Linked DNA regions of Gemmatimonas phototrophica. The protein of the gene in region 1 interacts with the protein of each later gene in a pairwise test. Links are inferred from orthologs where the notes say so. Each region holds a gene or a part of one and is shown on either strand. Other genes may lie near its edges. The genes, in order: rho and nusG.

What was found.
Region 2: the proteins of rho (region 1) and nusG interact in binary tests that used the Escherichia coli proteins (3 or more experiments, as listed by UniProt). The link is inferred for Gemmatimonas phototrophica from one-to-one orthologs.

The regions. Positions count from the first base shown.
Region 1 is NZ_CP011454.1:1,008,033-1,011,477, forward strand. Bases 319-3,251 are described here. They hold rho (transcription termination factor Rho), read right to left. Parts: upstream 2,446-3,251; coding sequence 1,192-2,445; downstream 319-1,191. Other genes in these bases: mltG (endolytic transglycosylase MltG), read right to left, coding at 319-521; ruvX (Holliday junction resolvase RuvX), read right to left, coding at 707-1,192; GEMMAAP_RS04220 (NHL repeat-containing protein), read left to right, coding at 2,777-3,251. In the rest of the region: more of mltG, read right to left, coding at 1-318; more of GEMMAAP_RS04220, read left to right, coding at 3,252-3,445. UniProt on the Escherichia coli protein: Facilitates transcription termination by a mechanism that involves Rho binding to the nascent RNA, activation of Rho's RNA-dependent ATPase activity, and release of the mRNA from the DNA template.
Region 2 is NZ_CP011454.1:1,217,964-1,220,940, reverse strand. It holds nusG (transcription termination/antitermination protein NusG), read right to left. Parts: upstream 1,780-2,977; coding sequence 1,222-1,779; downstream 1-1,221. Other genes in the region: GEMMAAP_RS05045 (response regulator transcription factor), read right to left, coding at 2,480-2,977; rpmG (50S ribosomal protein L33), read right to left, coding at 2,027-2,179; secE (preprotein translocase subunit SecE), read right to left, coding at 1,790-2,023; rplK (50S ribosomal protein L11), read right to left, coding at 631-1,053; rplA (50S ribosomal protein L1), read right to left, coding at 1-625. UniProt on the Escherichia coli protein: Part of the processive rRNA transcription and antitermination complex (rrnTAC). The complex forms an RNA-chaperone ring around the RNA exit tunnel of RNA polymerase (RNAP).

The DNA.
Region 1 (3,445 bases):
CCATCGGCAAAGCTGTAGGTGGCCGGGAAGAGATACCCTTCCAGTGAGGGCACCGGCACGTTCAGTTCGCGCAGCCACGCGGAATCGGTTACCGCCGCACGAACCGAGTCTTCCGGCACGCGCAGGGCTTTCGCCAGAACCGGCGTGATGTCGCGCAGGTCGAACCCCTCGGGAATGACGACCGTGCGCACGAGGCCGCGCCCGGTGACGAGCGCGTTCAGCACGTCGCGGTACCCGGCGTCCGACGCAAAGCGGTAGGTGCCCGGCTTGATGTCCGTGGCGCTCCCCGTGAGCCGCGCAAACAGCCGGAACAGGACAGGGGAGCCAATGACGCCTTGGGCCTCGAGTGAGTCGGCAGCCACCCGCACGCTGGCGCCCTTGGGCACCACGACGCGTGCCACCGCCCCGGACGGACTCGCACCGCCGCCAATTTCACGCCACACCCACGCGCCCATCACAATCGCTGCCGCGAGCACGGCAAGGCGAATGACACGCGAGTTTTTGGATTTCTTACGAGGCATGGTTGAGTGCGTGGGCTCTGGTGTCCCTGTAGGGCCGAGTGGGATTGGACCTGAACGAAGGAGGTGAAGAGGTGAGGAGTTGGGGAGAAAAACGCTTAAAGGCTCTCCTCAGCTTTTCACCTCTGCACCTCCGTCCATCAGGCACTACAACACCTGCAGGCACGACAACACCTGCCCAGCACGAATTACACGTCATCTGCCGACAGATCGCCGCTGGCCACCACCATTTCCCCGAGCTCCACTCCCTGCGACGCGGCGCGGAGCACACTCTCCAGCAGCACACACGCCGCCATGGCGTCGACGTCCCCTTTGCGGCCACGCGTGGATCCACCCTGCTCGCGGATACTGCGCAACGCCGACGACGTGGTGAACCGCTCGTCCACCAGTCGAATGGGGAGCGACTGGCGCGACGCCAGCTTGGCGGCAATCTCACGCACTTCGCGCGTGCGATCGGTCTCGGCGCCGGCCGGGTCGAACGGCAGCCCGAACACATAGCCCGTGGCCCCCAGCTCCTCGGCCTGCCGCATCAGCTCGGCCAGCGGTGGGCGTTTGCCGGCGCGGCGCGTGAGGACGCCAACCGGCGAGGCCAGCATGCCCAGCTCGTCGCTCACGGCGAGCCCGATCCGCTTATCGCCCCAGTCTACGGCGAAGAGCCGACCCACCTGCGACATCAGGCTTCCGCCATCTGTTCAAAGAACTCCTGATTGCTCTGCGCGCGCTCCATGCGCTTGAGCAAAAAGAGCATCGCTTCGTCGCTCGGCATGTCCGCCAGGAACGTGCGCAGCAGGAACGTGCGCTGCTGCTCCTTGGCGGTCAGCAGCAGCTCTTCACGCCGCGTTCCCGACTTGTTGATGTCGATGGCGGGGAAGATGCGCTTTTCGGCCAGTTTGCGATCGAGCACCAGCTCCATGTTGCCCGTGCCCTTGAACTCCTCGAAGATCAGCTCGTCCATGCGCGAGTTGGTCTCGATGAGCGCGGTGGCCACAATGGTGAGCGAGCCGCCCTCGGTGAGGTTGCGGGCGGCACCAAAGAACGCCTTGGGCTTCTGCATGGCCGTGGCTTCCATGCCTCCCGACATCAGCTTGCCACCCTGCGGGGCCACCGCGTTATGAGCGCGGGCGAGGCGGGTGATGGAGTCGAGCAGAATAACGACATCCTTGCCGCTCTCCACGAGCCGCTTGGCCTTTTCGAGCACCATGCCGGCCACCTGCACGTGCCGTTCCGCCGTTTCGTCGAAGGTGGAGCAGATCACTTCGGCGCTGGGGCAGTTGGCCTGCATATCGGTGACCTCCTCGGGGCGCTCATCAATGAGCAGCACGATGAGCGTCACCTCCGGATGGTTCTCGGCAATTGCGTTGGCGAGCTGCTGGAGAAGGATGGTTTTGCCGCCCTTGGGGGGCGCCACGATAAGGGCGCGCTGGCCCTTGCCGAGGGGGGCGATGATGTCGCAGATGCGGGTCGCCACTTCGCCGTTCTTCCGTTCGAGGTTGAGTCGCTCGTCGGGGTACTTGGCCGTCAGGTTATCGAAAGCGCTGCGCAATTTGGACTGCTCGGGGTCACCACCGTTGATGCGCTCCACCTTGAGGAGCGCGAGGTACCGTTCCCATTCCTTGGGCGGGCGCACTTCCCCCATGACCGTGTCACCGGTTCGGAGGTCGAAACGCTTTACCTGGGAGGGGGAGACGTAGATGTCGTCGGGGCCGTGCAGGTAGTTGAAGTCCTGGGCCCGCAGAAAGCCGTAGCCTTCGGGGAGGACTTCGAGCACCCCTTCACCGTAGAGCGTCGTTTCGGTTTCGAGCAGGGCTTGCTCGATGCGGAAAATGAGTTCCTGCTTACGGAGCCCCGTGACGCTGGTGAGTTGCAATGACTCAGCCAGGGCCAGGAGTTCAGGAACCGATTTCCGCTTCAGCTCGGCGACGTGCACTAGGCAAAGAAAACGAGGGGAGCGCGGGGCTTGCCCTGAAAGGCGAAGCCATGCGCGCGGCAGGACTCGAACCTGCGACCTTCTGCTCCGGAGGCAGACGCTCTATCCAACTGAGCTACGCGCGCAATACGGCATTCAGCGCTGGCAACGAACTGCCCGCGGGGATCCGCCTGGCGAGCCGGACCCCGGAGGCCCAGGCTCGCAATCAGACAGGGGAACCTAACCGGGCGGGGGGGATAGGGGCAAGGAAGGGGCGCGGTCTGTGGCCAATGCGGTCCGGCGCCTAGCTTTGCACCAGCGGCCCCACAGGCCACACCTCATTGGAGCACCAATGCGCGCGTATCTCGTGCTCGCAACATTCGTGGCCCTCGCCGGTCGTCTCCCCGCCCAAGGCGCCGTCGACACCCTCGCCGCCGTGCGCGTGGTGGCACCGCGCATGGTCACGCCGCGGGTGATTGCGTCGGTCACGATGGACCGGTTTGAGGGGGGTGCCCCCGTCGAGGGCGTGCGCGATGCGGTGCTTCTGGGGAAGGAGCAGATCGCCATTGTGGATTGGCGGCATCCGCGGGTGCAGCTGTTCAGTTATACCGGCGAGTTCAAGGGGCGCATGGGACTGAAGGGAGATGAGCCCGGGCAGTTTGCGCTACCGTACCGCATGGTGTCGTGTGGCAATGGCAACATCACGGTGCTCGACATTGGCAACCGACTGGTGAACGAGTTCTATCAGGATGGCACGCTCCGCTATACGGTGCCGCTGGCGGCGCCGCCGCAATCGTTGGCCTGCTGGCCCAACGGCGAGGCGGTCGGTGTGTTTGTGCGTGCGGACTCTACGGGGATGCTGCGCGCCAATGTGCGACCGCTCGATACGTTGGACGTGCCGCGGGCGCCACTGCTGAGCGTGCCCGCCGGTGAGGTGCTGCTCATGGGCGCGGCCCTGCAACTGGGTGCCTCTCGCTATGGAGTGTGGCACGGTACCGGCGACACCAACACCATCACGTTT
Region 2 (2,977 bases), 210 kb from region 1 along the record:
GGATGTACACGCCCTTGGCCGCTGCCGGCTTCGAACGAACGATCGTATCCATCAGCGCGGTGAAGTTGGACTCGAGCTGGTCGGGGGTGAACGAAACCTTGCCGATCGGGGCGTGCACATTGCCCCCCTTGTCAACGCGGAACTCGATCTTGCCGCCCTTCGATTCCTTGACTGCCTTCGCCACGTCAAACGTGACCGTACCGGCCTTCGGGTTCGGCATCAGGCCACGCGGACCAAGGACGCGGCCGAGCTGGCCGATCTGTCCCATCTGGTCCGGCGTCGCAATCATGACGTCGAAATCGAGCCAGCCTTCCTTGATCTTGGCCAGGAACTCCGTGCCCACGAAATCAGCGCCCGCATCCTGGGCTTCCTGAATCTTGGCACCGGCGCAGATGACGAGCACGCGCATCGTCTTACCCGTACCAGCCGGGAGGACGACGGTGCCACGGACCACCTGGTCGGCATGACGGGGATCGACGCCAAGACGAATCGCGACTTCCACCGACTCGTCGAACTTGGCGAATGCCATGTCCTTCACGAGCGCGATCGCCTGCTTGGCCTCATACGACTTCGAATGGTCGCGACGCTCACTCGCGGCGCGGAACTTCTTTCCATGCGTCTTCATGAGGCTCAATCCTTGACCGTGATGCCCATGGAACGAGCGGCACCGGCGATCATCGCCACCGCGCTCTCCATGTTTTCACAGTTGAGATCGGGCATCTTCACGGTCGCAATCTTTTCGAGCTGCGCCCGCGTGATGGTTCCGACCTTCACCTTGTTCGGCTGACCCGAGCCCCGTTCCACGCCGATCTCCTTCTTGATGAGTTCCGCCGCCGGCGGCGTCTTCAAAATGAAAGTGAACGACTTGTCCGCGTAGATCGTGACCTCGACCGGGATGATCATATCACCGCCCTGCGTCCGAGCATTAAACTCTTTGCAGAAGCCCATGATGTTGATACCCTGGGGACCGAGGGCCGTACCCACCGGGGGCGCCGGGTTCGCCTTGCCGCTTGGAATCTGCAGCTTGACGAATCCAGTGACCTTTTTGGCCATCTTACTTCCTCATCGCGAGTTCCACCGTCGGACCATCCGACAGCGGTCTAGCTGCCACATTGTTTTGCGCCGAGTGGTCGCGGCGTACAACAACAGTTCGGCGTTTTGAGTGCTGAGTTTTGAGTACTCACGACTCAAAACTCTTACTCAGAACTCAAAGCTCGACCGTCAATATCCGCGTAACTGCAGGTAATCCAGCTCCACGCTCGTCGGCCGCCCGAACAGGCTCACCGACACGCGCACCTTGCCCTTGTCGGACAGAATTTCTTCGACGGTCCCGTTGAAGTCCGCGAACGGACCTTCCGTGATCGCCACCGCCTGCCCCACGAGGAACGGAATCTCCTCGCGCACCGGGGTGTCGTCGGTCGGATCCGCCTGCCCCAGCAGGCGACGCACTTCGTCGTCGCGCAGCGGCATCGGGTCCTTGTCCTTCCCGACAAACTTGATGACGCCCTGAATGGCGTTGATCTCGTGCAGGGTATCCTGCGACGCGACCATCTCCACCAGCACGTATCCCGGGAAGATCTTCCGCTCCACGGTGACCTTCTTGCCGTTCTTGATCTCGACCACTTCCTGCGTGGGCACGAGCGCCTGACGGATCAGACGGTCCTCGGGCTGCGCCGGATCCATGTCGATCTTTCGCTGGATCAAGCGCTGCACCTTGTTCTCATGGCCAGACGTGGTCTGGACCGCGTAAAACCGGTGCTCAAGCATCGACACGGACATGGGGGTCACCTCAGCGTCCGACGAGCATGGCCGGCAATCGCACGAGCGCAAACTGCAGCGCCACGTCGATCAGCCCAATGAGTGCGCCAAGAATCAGCACGAAGATGATGATCTGGATGGTCGCCGACTGCAGCTGCGGGCGATCCGGCCACGTCACCTTCTTCATCTCAGCCAGCACGTCGTGATAAAACGTGACCAGCCGCGTGCCAAGTCCCGGTCGGGAAACCTCGACGGGAGCCGTCATGGGTTACTTGGTTTCCTTATGGAGCTGGTGCTTATTGCAGCGCGGGCAGTACTTCTTCCACTCCACGCGCTCCGGATGAAGACGCTTGTTCTTCATCGTGAAGTAGTTGCGGTTCTTACACTCGGTGCAACCGAGGATGATCTTCTCGCGCGCCATCGTCCGGCCTCGTCACAGCTCAAAATAGTTCGGACCCACCTCCGGCTTTCACCGAAGTGGGGTGAGCCTTGCAACGTAGCAGCGCCGGGAGCCCCCCGCAAGTCACGCGCCCATCCTATCCACACGACGCCCCCGCCCTCCGCAAGTGGCGGCACATCACAGGGTTACTGGCCAACCCCCGCACCCGAAGCGTGGCCGAAGATTCCGTCAATACCATTGTACCCCTGACCCGAAACCCATACCCAGCACCCGGAACTGATCAGTTTCGGGTTGTGAGTTCGAGTTCTGAGTTCTGGGTAGCTACACCCCCAGCGCCTCCGCAAAGCGCACCAGATCCGCCACCGACTGGGCTTCCATTTTCTGCATGACCCGGCCGCGGTGCACCTTCACCGTCTTGAGCGCGATTCCCAACTGCGCCGCGATCTGCTTGTTGGCGAGCCCCTGCACCACCCCCGCGAACACCTGGCGCTCCCGCCCCGTCAGCAGATCCAGCCGACGCTGCACATCGGCCGACACCTCGGCCTTGGCCTGCAAGCTCGCTCCCCGTGCGACGGCGCGCTCCACGGCGTCCAGCAGGGCCCCAGGGTCCGCCGGCTTTTCCAGAAAGTCCACGGCCCCGTCCCGCATCGCCTGCACGCTGCTGGACACTGTCCCGAAGCCGGTCACGAACACCATGGGCACCACAATGCCCCGGGCCGTCAGCGCCTGCTGCAGATCGAGGCCGGTCAGCCCCGGCATCTGCAAATCGGTCACCACGCAGCGTACCGCCGCGGCCTCTGGTGCGTCCAGAAAGGCAGC